DNA from 2 places in the Xanthomonas graminis pv. graminis genome. Region 1 is predicted to be linked to the other one. Evidence: predicted binding sites of a transcription regulator. Region 1 holds the regulator's gene; the other holds the start of a gene.
The links. Region 1 encodes FliA, which starts transcription of late flagellar genes. Its sites were predicted from a motif close to TAAAGTTTNNCNNNCNNNGGCCGATAA; they were not measured.

Region 1 (7,935 bases):
GCGGGCGGAACTCGCCGTAGCCGATCATCGACAGCCGCGACGGCTGCAGGCCCTGGTCGGCGAACAGATGCACCACGCTGGCCGCGCGCGCCGCCGACAGTTCCCAGTTCGACGGGAACTGCACGGTGGCGATCGGGCTGTTGTCGGTATAGCCCTCCACACGCACGCCGTTGGGCACCGGCACCAGCACCTGCGCCAGCTGCGCCAGGGTGGCGCGGGCGCTCTGGTCCAGCGAGGCGGAGCCGGAGCCGAACAGGATGTCGCTGTTGATCTCCACTTCGATCCACAGTCCGGCATGGCGCACGCTGATCAGATTCTTCTGGATCAGCGGCGCCAGCGCGGCGCCGAGCCGGTCGGCGATGCCGTCGAGCTGGCGCTGTGCGCGGCGTAACTGGTCCTCGTCGCGCAGCGCGGCGGGCGCGCGCAGCGGCGAGGTCGACGGCAGCCGGTTCGGATCGGGCAGGGACAGCGCCGGGCTGGACTTGATCGGGGTCGGGCGTGCGCCGCCCTGGCCCTGCATCAGGTGCTCGCCGACCTGCACCGGACTCATGGTCCGCGGCGCGCCGCCGAAGGCGGTGCTCATCGCGTCGGCCATGACCCGGTACTTGGCCTCGTTGACCGTGGACAGCGCGTACATCACCACGAAGAAGGCGAGCAGCAACGTCATCAGATCGGCATAGGGGATGGCCCATGCCTCATGGTTGACGTGATCTTCGTGCTGACGCTTGCGGGCCATAGTCGTGGGTCAATGCAAGAAGCCGGCCAGCTTCGATTCGATGTTGCGCGGGTTCTCGCCCTGGGCGATGGCGATGAGCCCTTCGATGATCATTTCGCGCTCGCCGCTGCTGTGCTTGATCACGCTCTTGAGCTTGCTGGCCATCGGCAGGAACAGCAGGTTGGCCGAGGCTATGCCGTAGATGGTGGCGGTGAACGCGGCGGCGATGCCGTGGCCGAGCTTGCTCGGGTCGGCGAGGTTCTTCATCACCGCGATCAGGCCCAGCACCGCGCCGATGATGCCCAGCGTCGGTGCGTAGATGCCCATGCCTTCGAACACCTTGGCCGCGGCCAGGTCGCAGTGTTCCTGGCCGTCGAGGTCGATTTCCAGCATGTGCCGGATCGATTCCGGCTCCACCCCGTCGACCAGCATCTGCAGGCCCTTGCGCACGAACGGGTCCTGTTGTTGCTGCACCTGGTTCTCCAGGCCGAGCAGGCCCTGGCGGCGGGCGATGTTGCTCCACTCCACGATCTGCTGCAGCAGCGCCTGGCGATCGCTGGACGGCGGATGCAGGATCCACTTGGCGATCTGGAACGCGCGCTTGAACACCGCCGGCGGGGTATGCACCAGGATCGCGGCGATGGTGCCGACGATCACGATCACGAACGCGGCCGGCGACCACAGCGCCGAGACGCCGGCGCCCTTGAGGATGCTGCCGCCGACCAGCGAAGCGATCGCCAACAGCAAGCCAATGAGACTGAGTTTGTCCATGCAGAAACTATCGGCAGTGAGGGGAGGGACTTGATGGTGGGGCTGTTTTTCGGGACCGGGGACCCGGGACCCAGGACCCGGGAATGATCGCGAGTGCGCTGCATTCCTGCTTGCTGCAGGAGGGGCTTCAGCCCCGATGCGTTACGAGTAAAGCGTCGGGGCTGAAGCCCCTCCTACAGAAAAAGCGCTGCGCTTGAATGGCAAGATGGCCGTTTCCTTTTCAAAAAAAAACGGCATTTCTTCTTCAAATCGCTTGACAGCGATTTTCGCTCGGACACCATCTCCCGGTCCCGGTCCCGGTCCCGGTCCCGGTCCCGGTCCCGGTCCCGGTCCCGGTCCCGGTCCCGGTCCCCGGTCCCCGGTCCCTCAGCTCTTCAACCCATCCACATCCAGGATCAGCGCCAGCCGGCCGTCGCCGATCAGGGTCGCGCCGGCGTAGCCGGGCAGGCCGCGCAGTGCGCGCGGCAGCGGTTTGATCACCACTTCCTCGCGGCCGCGGACCTGGTCCACGACCAGGCCCATGCGCGATTCGCCGGCCTGCAGCACCACCACGGTCAGCAGCGGCAGTTCCGGCGCCTCGATGTTCAGCCACTGGCGCAGGTCCACCAGCGGCAAGGTGTGCGATTGCCGGTCGAGTACGGCGCGGCCGTCGAACCAGCCCAGCGCGCGCCGCGGCGCATGCAGCACTTCGACCACGCGCGCCAGCGGCAGCGCATAGACGGTGTCGCCGGCCTGCACCAGCAGGGTCGGCAGGATCGCCAGGGTCAGCGGCACGCGGATCAGGAAGCGGCTGCCGCGGCCCAGTTCGGACTGGATCTGGATCTGCCCGCTGAGTTCGCGGATGCGCGACTGCACCACGTCCATGCCGACGCCGCGGCCGGAGATGTCGGTGACTTCGGCCTTGGTCGAGAAACCGGGCAGGAACACCAGGTGCAGGCATTCTTCGGTGGTCAGGCGCGCGGCGGCTTCCGGATCGATCAGGCCCTTCTCGCGCGCCTTGGCGCGCAGCCGTTCCGGGTCGATGCCGGCGCCGTCGTCCTGCACCTCGATGCTGACGTAGTCGCCTTCCTGCTGCGCCGACAGGCGCACGTGGCCGCCGCGCGGCTTGCCGGTGGCCTCGCGCAGCGCCGGCGATTCGATGCCGTGGTCGATCGCGTTGCGCACCAGGTGCACCAGCGGATCGGCCAGCGCCTCGACCAGGTTGCGGTCCAGTTCGGTGTCGGCGCCGATCAGTTCCAGGTCCACTTCCTTGTTCAAGGAGCGGGCAACGTCGCGCGCGACCTTGGGGAAGCGCGAGAACACCTTGCCGACCGGCTGCATGCGGGTGCGCATCACCGCCGATTGCAGGCGCGAGGTGGCGATGTCCAGGCTGCTGACCGCGCGGTCCAGTTCTTCGTCGCGCAGGCGCACGCGCAGGGTCTTGAGCCGGTTGCGCGACAGCACCAGTTCGCCGATCAGGTTGACGATCGCGTCCAGGCGCTTGGTGTCCACGCGCACGGTTTGTTCGGGTTCGGAGGCTTTGGCTGGCGCTGCGGCTGCCTTCGGCGCCGTCGGGACTCGGGACTCGGGACTCGGGACTCGGGAAAGCGGTGCTCCGGCGCCGGGAGCGGCACCGTGCAGGTTGTCCAGTAGGGCTTCGAACTCGTCGTCGCTGATCAATTCGGAATCGGCGGAACCGGCCGTTGCATGTGCAGCGCTTTTGCCGGGTCCCGAGTCCCGAGTCCCGGGTCCCGACGGCACGGCGGTTTCTTCGCCGCTGGTCGCAAACTGCGCGATCAGCTGTTGCGGCGCGCGCGGCGGTTCGCTGCCGCTGCCGAACGCGTCGAGCATCGATTGCAGGTAGTCCAGCGACTGCTGCGCGGCGTCGAAGTGCCGCGCCTGCAGCGTGGCCTGGCCGGCGCGCGCCTGGCCCAGGGTGTCCTCGGCGGCGTGGCACAGCTCGACCATGGCGTTGATCGCCAGGAATCCGGCGCCGCCCTTGAGCGTGTGGAACCCGCGGAACACGGCATTGAGCTGTTCGCTGTCCTCGGGCGCATGCTCCAGCGACACCAGTTGCTCGCCGAGCCGGTCCAGGATTTCCTGGGCCTCGATGATGAAGTCGGCAGCGATGTCGTCGGGCACGGCGCTCATCGGATTACAACCCTAGCCCGGACAGCAGATCGTCGGCGTCGTTCTGCGACACGCCGTGGCGGTCCAGACCGGCCAGCGCCGGGCCGGCCAGGCCGCCGTCGGGTTTCTTGTCGTCCTTCGGCGGCAGGCCGAGCGCGCCGAAGCCCTCGTGCACGCGGCGCACGATGGTCGCCACGCGGCGGATGATCTGCCCGGTCAGGTCCTGGAAGCTCTGCGCCAGGGCCATCTCGGTGAGATTGTGGCGGATCTTGTCGAGGATCTCGCCCTGGTCGCCGGTCAGGCCGCCGGCGCGCAGCTGTTCGGCCAGCGCGCGGCATTCCTCGGCCAGGTCCAGGGTGCGGTGGCTGGCCTTCTCGGTCATCTCCACCACGTGGTCCAGGCGCGAGCAGGCGTCGTCCAGTTCGCCGGCTTCGCTGGGAATGACCGGCAGCTCGCCGAGCGCCTGGCCCAGGTCGCGCGCCAGCCGGCTCAGGCCCTGCATCATCGGCCGCGTGCGCCAGGCGGCCAGGGTGTCGATTTCCTTGCGCCAGGCGGTTTCGTCGCCGCGCTCCAGTGCGTCCAGCGCACCTTGCAGGCGTTCGATCAGGGCGCTGCGTTCGGCGGTGGCTTGCATCAGGCGGTCGCTCCCAGGCGTTCGAAGATCTTGCCCAGCTTCTCCTGCAGCGTCTGCGCGGTGAACGGCTTGATGATGTAGCCGTTCACGCCGCACTGCGCCGCCTCGATGATCTGCTCGCGCTTGGCCTCGGCGGTCACCATCAGCACCGGCAGGTGCTTGAGCTTGTCGTCGGCGCGGATGTTGCGCAGCAGGTCGATGCCGGTCATGCCGGGCATGTTCCAGTCGGTGACCACGAACTCGAACGGTGCCGAGCGCAGTGCCGCCAGCGCACTGTTGCCGTCTTCGGCCTCTGCAGTGTTGGTGAAGCCCAGATCGCCGAGCAGATTCTTGACGATGCGCCGCATCGTCGAGAAATCGTCCACGATCAAAATCCGCATGTTCTTGTTCACCGCTAACTCCCTTGGGTCTTATTCTTCGTCTTCCAGGCCGGCGTCTGCCGCTTCGAACGCTTTCAAGCGTCCGCGCAAGCGTACCGTGGCCTGGCCGTGGATCTGGCAGACGCGCGACTCGCTGACACCGAGCACCGCGCCGATTTCCTTCAGGTTCAATTCCTGTTCGTAGTACAGCGACAGCACCAGCTGCTCGCGTTCGGGCAACTGCCCGATCGCCTTGCCCAGCTCGCGGCCGAACTCGCTGCGTTCCAGCATTTGCTGTGGATTGGGGCCGCCCTTGGCGATGGTGTCCAGCTCGCCATGGTCCTCGACCCGCGACTCCAGGCTCAGTACCTGGCCGCGTGCGGCATCTTCCATCAATCGCATGTAGTCGGGAAGCGGCATGTCCATCGCCGCGGCCACTTCGTTGGCGGCAGCGGCCCGGCCGGTGCTCTGTTCGATCTTGCGCACCGCCGAGGCGGCGTCGCGGGCACGGCGGTGCACCGAGCGCGGCACCCAGTCGCCGCGGCGGATCTCGTCGATCATCGAGCCGCGGATGCGGATCGAGGCGTAGGTTTCGAACGAGGCGCCCTGGTCGGCGTCGTAGCTGCGCGACGCCTCGATCAGGCCGATCATGCCGGCCTGGATCAGGTCGTCGATCTCGACGCTGGCCGGTAGCCGGGCCGCCAGGTGGTGGGCGATGCGCCGCACCAGGTCCGAATGCTGGGCGATGTAGTCGTTGGAACTGTTGCGCTGCACGGCGCGGTATTGGGCGGCGGCGTTCATGCGGCGACCCCCCGCTGGATGATCCGTTCGACGAAGAACTCGACGTTGCCGCGTGGCACGGTCGGCGCCTGCCAGCGCGAGGTGCGGCGGGCGATTTCGGTGATCGCCTGCGCCGACGGGCTGGACGGGTAGGCCTTGACCACCGGCTGCTGGCGCTGCACCGACAGGCGCAGCCAGTCGTCCTGCGGCACGCAGCCCAGGTAGTTCAGCGACACGTCGCCGAGGAATTTCTCGCACACCCGGCTCAGCTTGTCGTACAGCAGGCGGCCTTCGTTGGCGTCGCGGACCATGTTGGCGACGATCTGCACCCGGTCCACGCCGCGTTCGCGCGACAGCACCTTGATCAGGGCGTAGGCGTCGGTGATCGAGGCCGGTTCGTCGCAGACCACCACCACCGCGTCCTGCGCGGCCTGGCAGAAGGTCAGCACGCTGTCGGTGATGCCGGCGGCGGTGTCGATGATCATCACGTCCAGCTCGCGCTGCAGCTCGGAGAACACGTTGACCAGGCCGACGTGCTGAGCGGGCGGCAGTTCGGCCATGTGCCGGCGGCCGGAGGCGGCGGGCACCACCATCAACCCGTTGGGCATGTCGATCAGCACTTCTTCCAGGGTGCAGCGCCCGGCGACCAGGTCGGCCAGGGTGAACCTGGGGGTCAGCCCGAGCAGCACGTCGACGTTGGCCAGGCCAAGGTCGGCGTCCAGCAGCAGGGTGCGCTTGCCCATGTCGGCCAGCGCCATCGACAGGTTGACCGAGATGTTGGTCTTGCCCACGCCGCCCTTGCCGCCGGTCACGGCGATCGTGCGCACCGGGCCTAGCGGACCCAGCGGTTCGCTGCGGGTTGCCGACAGGGGGAAGGCATTGGTGAGATTGGCGTAATCACGCGACGGCATGGTTCTGCTCCGGAGTACAGGGCTTATCGGCAGCGCGCCGCAAATCTTCAAGGCGCAATACCAGGCTGGCGGCGTTGGCGCGGTGCAGGTCGTCCGGCACGCGCTGACCATCGGTCACCCAGGTGATGGGAAGCCGGTGGTCCGCGACCACCGACAGGGCACTGCCAAACCGCCCGGTTTCATCCAGCTTGGTCAAGATCACCCCCTGTGGATCGGCGCCGGCGAACCGGCGCACCACCTCGTCCAGGTCGGAGAAATGCGCGTTGGCAGGGAGTACTAGCAAGGACCGGACCACTCGCGAGGCGCGCAGCCAGTGCAATTGTGCGGCCAGGGCGCGGTCGCGCTGGCCCATGCCGGCGGTGTCGATGAGCACCAGCTTGTAGTCGCGCAGGCGCTCCAGCAACTGCTGCAGGGCGGCGTCGCTGTCGGCCTCGTGCACGGCGATGCCGAGCTGGCGGCCGTAGCTGTGCAGCTGTTCGCGGCCGCCGACGCGGATGGTATCGGTGGTGACCAGGGCCACGTCGCGGGCGGCGTGGCGTTCCAGGAAGCGCGAGGCCAGCTTGGCGATGGTGGTGGTCTTGCCGGCGCCGGTGGGGCCGATCAGGGCGATCACGCCGCCTTCCTCGATCGGATCCAGCGGCGCGATCGGCAGGCGCTTGGACAGCAGCCCCAGCATCAGCCCGCGGCCACGGTGCAGCTCCAGGTCGGCGGGGATCTGCATGACCACGTCGCGGATGAGGCCGCTGTCGAAGCCGTAGTCGTCCATCAGCTCCAGCGCCTGGGCGCGCACCGGCGAACCGCGCAGGCGCTCGTCGGTGAGCCGGTTCATCTCGCGCTCGATCATCTGCCGCATCAGCGCCAGTTCGTCGCGCAGCTGAGTCAATTGTTCGTCGTTCTGCGCTGCCGGGAAGCTCGGCACCGGCGTCAGGGCCGGCAGCGCCGGGATCCCGGCGCTGCCGGCAGCGGGGGCCGGCACCGTGGCGGCGGCGACCGGTTCGGCGCTGGGCGCAGCCGGGGCGCCCGGCGTGGCGGCCGGGCTCAGCGACACCGCGGCGATGTCCTCCAGCCACGCCGGCACGGCGGCGGCGCTGGCCGCGGCGCTGGCCGCGGCCGGGACGGCGAACGGGCTCGCCATCGGCACGCTGATCGGCGCGTTGCGGAACACGTCCTCGGGAATGCGGAATTCGGCGAAGGGCACGTCGGCGGCGGCCGGAGCCGGGGCAGGGGCCTGCGCTGCGGCGGCCGGACGGTTCGGCGCGGGTGCGCTGCCGGCGGGCATCGCCGAGACGGCGATCGCGGCGGGCTGAGTCAGCGGCCGCGCCGGCGCGGCGGTGGCCACGCTGGCCGTGGCCGGGGAGCGGCGCTCGCTGATCGCGGCCATCATCGCCATCGCCGGGTTGGCCATGGCGCCGGACTTGGCCGCACGCGGCGCCGGATTGGCGGCCGACACCTGCAGCCGCGGCGCCGGCTCTTCCGGCCGCGCCGCATCCAGGGCCTGCTGCACCAGAGCTTCGTCGTAGTTGCTGGCGGCGACGATCTCGATGCCCTCGTCGGTGCGCCGGTTGGACAGGATCACCGCATCCGGGCCGTGCTCGTCGCGCACCATGCGGAACGCGGTGCGCATGTCGGGAGCTACGAAGCGTTTGATTTTCATGC
Region 2 (7,935 bases), 1.9 Mb from region 1:
CATCCTGGTCACCGGCGCCTCCGGCTTCATCGGCGCGCACATCGTCCGCGCGCTCGCCGCCGACGGCGCGCAGGTCCGCGCCAGCGGCCGCAATGCCGCCGCACTGGCCGCCTTCGCCGGCGATCCGCGCATCGACGTGGTCCGCGCCGAGCTGTGCCGCGACGACCTGGCCCCCCTGCTGCACGGCTGCGCGGCGGTGATCCACTGCGCCGCGCTGTCGGCGCCGTGGGCCAGCGCCGAGCTGTTCCGCCAGGCCAACGTGGTCGCCACCGAGCGCCTGCTCGCCGCCGCGCAGCGCACGCGGGTGCGCCGCTTCGTGCACTTCAGTTCGCCCAGCATCTATTTCCGCTTCGCCGACCAATACCAGGTGCGCGAAGACTTCACCCCGCCGGCGCGCTGGATCGGCGGTTATCCGCAGACCAAATGGGAAGCGGAAGAAAACGTGCGTGCCGCCGCCGCGGCCGGGCTGCCGGCATTGGTGCTGCGCCCGCGCGCGGTGTTCGGCCCCGGCGACAACGCGATCGTGCCGCGGCTGCTGGCGGTGGCGCACCGCGGCTGGTTCCCGCTGGTGCACGGCGGGCGCGCGATGATCGACGTGTGCTGCGTGGAGAACGCGGTGGCCGCGGCGCTGGCCGCGCTACGCGCCGAGCACCTCGGCGATGGCCGCGCCTACAACATCAGCAACGGCACGCCGATCGCGGTGCGCGACCTGCTCACCCAGCTGTTCGCGGCGCTGCAGCTGCGCGTGCGCCTGCTGCCGGTGCCGCGCCGCCTGGCCCTGGCGCTGGCCACGCTCGGCGAGCAGATCGCCTTGCGCCGGCGCGGGCAGCCGGAGCCGCGGCTGAGCCGCTACGGCATCGGCGTGCTCGGCTATTCGCAAACGCTGGACATCGGCCGCGCACGGCGCGAACTCGGCTACGCGCCGCAGCTGTCCACCGAGGCCGGGATCGCGGCCCTGGCGCGCACGTGAGCCAGCTCCGACAAGCGGTTGGCCAGCCCACGGCCTGCGCAGACTCACGCGCCTTTGCACGTGCGGTAGGGACTTCAGTCCCGACGCGACTTACCCGCCAAAGCGTCGCGGCCGACACATCGCCCACGCATCGCGCGGCCGGGCGGGAACGCACATGAGCGCACCGACGCTGCGCTGGCGGCTGTACGAAGCCGGCCACTGCACCCATCCCGAACGCGCCACGCGCCGCGGCGCGACGTTGGCGCCCTGCCAGTTCCCGGCGCTGGCGGCGCTGCTGCAGCATCCGGTGCACGGCAACCTGCTGTTCGACACCGGCTATTCGCAGCACTTCCTCGCCGCCACCGCGCATTTTCCCGAGCGGCTGTACCGCCTGTTGACGCCGGTGCACCTGGCGCCGGGCCAGTCGTTGCGCGAACAGCTGGCCGGAGACGGCGTCGACGCGGCGGCGATCGACTGGATCGTGCTGTCGCACTTCCATGGCGACCACGTCGGCGGCGTGGCCGACTTCGCGCAGGCGCGCATCGCCTGCGCGCAACAGGCCTGGGACGACCTGCAGCGGCGCGGGCGGCTGGCGGCGCTGCGCGAAGGCTTCCTGCCGGCACTGCTGCACGGCGCGCGCGAACGCATGCACTGGTGCGAGGCATTGCCGGCATGCGCGGCGCCCGCGGCGCTGCGCGGCTTCGGCACGCCGCGCGACCTGTTCGGCGACGGCAGTGTGCTGCTGGTGCCGCTGCCCGGGCACGCGCCCGGCCACCACGGGCTGTGGTTCGAGGACACGCGCGGGCCGGTGTTCCTGGTCGCCGATGCGGCCTGGTCCAGCGCCGCGATCGCCGACGGCACGCCGCCGCCGGCACTCGTCACCCACTTGCTAGGCGAACACCGCGTCTACCGCGACACACTGGCGCGGCTGCACGCCTTACGCCAGGCCGAACCGACGCTGCGCATGGTGCCCTCGCATTGCCGGCAGTGGCGGCCCGCCGCCACGCGCGCCGATGGCTAGCGCGCCGGCCGTCCTGATCAGCGGCGCACGCGCACCGGTGGCGCTGGACCTGGCGCGCCGCTTCGCCGCGCAGGGCTGGCGCGTGCATCTGGCCGACAGCGTAGCCTGCCGCATCGCCGGCTGGTCGCACGCGGTCGCCGCCAGCCACCGCATCGCCCCGGCACGCTACGCGCCGGCCGCCTACATCGCCGGCCTCAACGCGCTGGTCGCGCGCCAGCGCATCGCGCTGCTGCTGCCGACCTGCGAGGAAGTGTTCTACCTGGCCCGCTACCGGCATGCCTTGCCCGCGCAGCTGGACGTGCTGGTGGACGGGTTCGACATGCTGCGCGCGCTGCACAGCAAATGGCACTTCCTGCAGCTGGCGCGCGCCCTCGATGCCGAGGTGGACGTGCCCGACAGCGTGCGCGTGCGCAGCCTGGAGCAGGCGCGCGAGTGGGCCGGCCGCGCGCCGCTGGTCCTGAAACCGGAATACTCGCGCTTCGGCGTGCACGTGCGCGTGCATCCGCACGGCCTGCCCGCCGCGGCACCGCCGCTGCCCGAACAGGGCGACTGGGTCGCGCAGCGCTATTGCGCCGGCGAGGAGCGCTGCTCGTACGCGGTGGCCCGCGACGGCGTGCTGCTCGCGCATACGGTGTACCGGCCGCGCTACCGGCTGCAGCGCAGTTCCAGCTATTACTTCGACGCCGCGCCGGCGCCGCAGATCGAACGCTTCACCGCGCAGCTGGTGCGCTCGCTGCGCTTCAGCGGACACCTCTCCTTCGACTGGATCGTCTCGGCGCAGGGCCGCTACAGCGTGATCGAATGCAATCCGCGCGCGACCAGCGGCCTGCATTTGTTCGCCGCCGCCGATCCGCTGGTCGCGGCGCTGGACGGCAGCTGCCGCGACCCGGCGGCGATCGTGCGCCCGGCACCAACGCGCGCGGCGATGCTCGGCCTGTTGATGCTCGGCGTCGCGTTGCCGGCGGCGCTGCGCCATGGCCGCCTGCCGCAATGGCGGCACGACTACGCCCGCGCCGACGACGTGCTCGCCCCGCGCGGCGATCGGCGCCCACTGGCCGGCGCGCTGTGCGACCTGGGCAGCCATGCGCGGCTGGCGCTGGCGCAGCGCTGCAGCGTGCGCGCCGCCTCCACCCGCGATACCGAATGGGACGGCCAGGCCCTGCCGCCGCCATGAACGGCGACGCCGAGGCCGGCAACGACTACGCCGTGCAGGCGCAGCGCTTCGCCGCCCTGCATGCCGGCCGCGACGCGCAGCACGTGGCCGGCAACCTGTACGCCCGCATCGACATGCTGCAGGCCGGCACGCTGTCGATGCCGGTCACGGTCAGCGAAGAGCGCACCGGCAACGCCTGGGTCTGCTCGCCGCGCACCACCTATGCCGACTACGCCGCCGAGGAGGCCGCGCGCCTGTTGCCGCGCGCGCTGGCCGCGCCGCTGCGCGGACTGTGCAGCGGCATCGGCGCCTGGCTGGACTGGGCGCGGATCGACCGCGCGGTCACCCTCAACAACTGGCTGCTGTCCACCAACCTGTATCCGCCGCTGCCGCGCGAAGGCCTGGGCGCCTTGCTGGACGCGGCGCGCACGCGCTGGCCGGAGCATGCGCTGTGGTTCCGCTCGCTCAACCGGGTGGACACGCCGCAGTGGCTGGAGGCGCTGCAGGCGGATGGCTTCACCCTGATCGGCAGCCGCCAGGTGTATCTGTACGACGACTGGCCGGCGCTGCTGCGGCACCGCGACCTGGCCCGCGATCTCAAGCTGACCGCGCGCACCGACCTGCAGCGCTGCGGCAACGCCGCCATCGGCGAGGCCGACTACCCACGCATCGCCGCACTGTACGCGCAGCTGTACCTGGACAAGTATTCGCGCTGCAATCCGGCCTACCGCGCCGCGTTCCTGAGCGCCTGGCACCGCGCCGGGCTGCTGCACTTCGACGGCTTTCGCGACGCGCGCGGCGAGCTGGTCTGCATCACCGGTCTGTTCGGCGTGGGGCAGACGCTGACCGCGCCGATCGTCGGCTACGACCTGCGGCAACCCCAACGGCTGGCGCTGTACCGCACGCTCACCGCCTGCGGGTTCGAACATGCGCTGCGGTACGGACGCCGACTGAACCAGAGCGCCGGCGCCGCCAGTTTCAAGCGCCAGCGCGGCGGCATGCCGGTGATCGAGTACAGCGCAGTGGATGCGCGCCACCTGCCGTTGCGCCGGCGCCAGCCGATCGCCGCGCTCGGCGCGCTGACCGAACGCATCGGCGTACCACTGATGCGCCGCTATCGGCTGTGAACGACCGGCATGCGTTGCCGCCATGGTCGCAACCGCAAAGGGCTAAAGGCCACGCACCCCTCGCCGATATCAGGGCAAGCCCAAGCTGCAGCGCCAGGAACCCCGATGGACCGAACCGCCCCTTGCCGTCGACCTATGCCGCGCCTGCAAAACCAATCCAGCGTGTGCACGAACGGTGTCGTGCCCTACAGGGCATCTGGAAACGTTTTCCATGAGAAAACTGCTGCAAACGGGCGTCTCACATATTCTCGCTGCCCTATACTGGGCGGCTTCTGAAAATCGTTTGCAGCGCGGACTGGGCGACCTGTGGATTCGATCACACACCTGGTTCACGCTGGCACCTTGCTGATCGTCAATGCCTTGCTGGCAGCGGTCTCGTCGGCGGTGTTCTTTGCCATCCATTTGACCGGGCGCAAAGCCAAGCACACGAACGGATTGCTGCTGCTTGGCCTGAGCTACGCCACGTTCGCGGCTGGCTTTGGCGCACTCGTGCTGCCGACGGCGTTGCCGGCGCACGGCACCGTTCTGGGATTGATCGGCAACTTGACGATCGATGCCGCCACGGTGTTGGAGTTGTGCGCGGTGCACGCCTATCTGCGGCGGCCACTGATCCAGCCCTGGATCCTGGTCTCGGTCGCGCTGATCGGTGCGGCGGAGATCTATTGCGTACAAAGTGGAGGCGAGAATCTCAGGATCATGGTGATTTTCGGCTGCACCCTGCGCGGCCTGTTGACCGTTGCCACCGGCATGGCCTTGTGGCGCCATGCTGACGCAACGGCACGCACCGCGGCACGCTTCACTGCCGCGTTCCACTTCCTGTGGGCCTTGATGCTGCTGCTGCGCATCGCCTGGTGGTCGATCCATCCGCTCGCGGACACGAGCGTCGACCCGACGTCGAAATTCGGCCTGCTCGCGCGCATGGTGCTGACCTCGATCATCACCCCCGGGTTCCTGTGGATGCTGGCCCGGAAGATGAACGCGGAACTGATTCGCCACGCCTCGCAGGACTCCCTCACGGGCGTCGCCAACCGCCGGATCATGTGGGAAAAGGGCGAGTCGGCCACGCAGGAGGCGCGCGGCAGGAACTCGCCGATCGCGGTGCTGATGATCGACGTCGACAACTTCAAATCGATCAACGACCGCCTGGGCCACGCGACCGGCGACCAGGTCCTGATCGCCATCGCCGACACGCTGGCGCGGCATATCCGCAGCCCGGACTTTCTCGCCCGCGTCGGCGGCGAGGAGTTCATGGTGCTGATCCCGCATGGCGACGAATCGGTGGTGCGCGACATCGCCGAACGCCTGCGGCGCGTGGTCGAACGCAAGGAAATCGCGCCTGCGGCCAGCGCCGCGCTGTTCTGCACGGTCAGCATCGGCTATTGCATTTCGACGCAGGCGCAGATCGAGTGGCAGAAGCTGGTCGTCATCGCCGATCAGGCGCTGTATGCGGCCAAGCACGGCGGGCGCAACAGGGTGACCGGGACGGTCGTCGCCTAGGGCGTGTGCACGGACATCGGCATGCTGCGCATGCGACGCTAGTGGGCATGACCGACTGGCATCCCTCGCTGTACCGACACTGGTTCGCCGTGGCCCGCGCCGACGCGCTGCGGCAGCGGCCGCTGGCGGTGACGGTGATGGACCGGCATGCGGCGATCGCGCGCTGCGCCGACGGCAGCCTGCTCGCGCTGGAAGACCGTTGCCCGCACCGGCACGCGCCGCTGTCGGCCGGCTGCGCCAGCGGCGACGGCCTGGCCTGTCCGTACCACGGCTGGCGCTTCGGCCGCGACGGTGCGCTGCGCGCGATTCCCGGCATGCCGCCCGGACAGCCGCTGCCGGCGGTGCGGGTGCGCGCATTCGCCGCGCGCGAACACGACGGCGTGATCTGGCTGCGCCCGGATCCCGACGGCGACGCGCACCCGGCACAGCTGGTGCAGCAACTGCAACCTTCAGTGCGGCGCTTCCTGTGGCGCACGCGCTGGGAGGCACACGTGGTCGATGCGCTGGAGAACTTCCTCGATCCGCTGCACACCCACCTGCTGCATCCGGGGCTGGTGCGCCGCGGCGGCGCGCGCAGCGCGATGCGTGCCAGCCTGCAGACTACGGACGAAGGCTTCCATGTCGACTACGCCGGCGCCGCCGCGCAGAGCGGCTGGCTGTACCGGCTGTTCGAATCGCCGCGCACGCTGGAGCGCGCGCATTTCGCCGCGCCCGGCACCGCGCAGATCGAATACCGCTACGCCCGCGGCGGCCGCGTGCGGATCAGCCTGCACTTCACCCCGGTCGGCCCGCGCAGCACCGAGGTGTTCGCCAGCCTGCACGTGGACGGGCGCTGGGCGCCGGCGTGGGCGGTGCGCTGGCTGGTGTGGCCGCTGCTGCGCAAGGTCGGCGAGCAGGATCGGCGCATGCTCGCACTGCAGTCGCACAACCTGCAGCGTTTTCCCGGCGTGCGCGGCGCCTCGACCGCGCTGGACCTGGTCCGCGAACCGTTGCGCCGCTACTGGGACGGCGAGCCGCTGCCGGCACCGGGCGCGCCGCACGGCATCGACCTCATGCTGTGACCGCGTCCTGCGCATCACGCGCGCCGAGCGCGTCGATGACCTGCGCCAGCGGCGCCGGCCGGCCCAGCAGATAGCCCTGCACCTGGTCGCAGCCTTGCGCGCGCAGCCACTGCAGCTGTTCCTCGGTCTCTACGCCTTCGGCCACCACGTCCAGGCCCAGGCTGCGGCCGAGCGTGAGCAAGGCCTCGCAGATCGAGGCGTTACGCGCGTCACGATGCACGTCGGCGATGAAACTGCGGTCGATCTTCAGCGTGTCCAGTGGCAGGTCGCGCAGGTAGGCCATGCTGGAGAACCCGGTGCCGACATCGTCCAGCGCCACGCTCACCCCCAGCGCACGCAGCTGCCGCAACACCTCCAGCGCCTGCTGCGGCTGCCGCATCAGGCTGCTCTCGGTCAGTTCCAGGTGCAGGCCGTCGACGGCCAGGCCGGCCGCGGCGCAGGCCTGCACCAGGTCCGCAACCAGGTCGCCGTCGAAGAACTGCAGCGCCGACACGTTCACCGCCACCGGCAGATCGGCCCAGCCACGCAGCGCCAGCTGCTGCCGCGCCTGCGCGGCCGCCTGCATCACCCAGCGCCCGAGCGGCAGGATCAGCCCGGTGTCCTCGCACAGCTGGATGAACTGGTCCGGGGCGATGTAGCTGCCGTCGGCCTGCGGCCAGCGGATCAGCGCCTCGAGCAGGCGCGGCGCACCGCTGCCGGCGTGCATGATCGGCTGGAAATGCAGCTCGAACTCCTGCCGCGCGATCGCCTGATGGATGCGCCCGGCAAGACGCAGGCGTTCGCCGATGCGCGCGGACATGCTGCGCTCGAAACGGACCACGCTGCGCCCCTCGGCCTGCGCCGCATGCGCGGCCTGCGCGGCGCTGCCGATGGTCTCCTCGGCGCCGGCGGCATCGTCCGGGCATAGCGCCACACCGACGTGCGCCTGCAACTGCTGGGTGAAGGCGCCGCCCTGCACCGGCGCCGACACCGCTTCGAGCAAGGCCTGCAGCGCCTGCGGCAGCTGCTGCGCATCCAGCACCGCCAGCACGAAGTCCTGCGACGGCTGATGCGCAGTCAGGCCGAAGCGTTCGCCCAGCCCGCGCAGCCGCTGCGCCACCGCGCAGCGCACCGCATCGCCAGCGGCC

Region 2: the regulator FliA is predicted to act here: its motif matches at 4,294-4,320, upstream of KHF85_RS17775 (GGDEF domain-containing protein).

Annotation. Positions count from the first base shown of each region.
Region 1 covers NZ_CP076255.1:2,216,819-2,224,753, forward strand. The annotation lists gene motD (flagellar motor protein MotD) at 1-736, opposite strand, end outside; gene KHF85_RS09680 (flagellar motor protein) at 746-1,486, opposite strand; gene KHF85_RS09685 (chemotaxis protein CheA) at 1,853-3,616, opposite strand; gene KHF85_RS09690 (protein phosphatase CheZ) at 3,621-4,229, opposite strand; gene cheY (chemotaxis response regulator CheY) at 4,229-4,621, opposite strand; gene KHF85_RS09700 (RNA polymerase sigma factor FliA) at 4,640-5,389, opposite strand; gene KHF85_RS09705 (MinD/ParA family ATP-binding protein) at 5,386-6,279, opposite strand; gene flhF (flagellar biosynthesis protein FlhF) at 6,266-7,933, opposite strand.
Region 2 covers NZ_CP076255.1:4,084,139-4,092,073, forward strand. The annotation lists gene KHF85_RS17755 (NAD-dependent epimerase/dehydratase family protein) at 1-970, shown strand, start outside; gene KHF85_RS17760 (MBL fold metallo-hydrolase) at 1,125-1,970, shown strand; gene KHF85_RS17765 (ATP-grasp domain-containing protein) at 1,963-3,144, shown strand; gene KHF85_RS17770 (hypothetical protein) at 3,141-4,250, shown strand; gene KHF85_RS17775 (GGDEF domain-containing protein) at 4,593-5,747, shown strand; gene KHF85_RS17780 (Rieske 2Fe-2S domain-containing protein) at 5,795-6,808, shown strand; gene KHF85_RS17785 (bifunctional diguanylate cyclase/phosphodiesterase) at 6,798-7,935, opposite strand, start outside.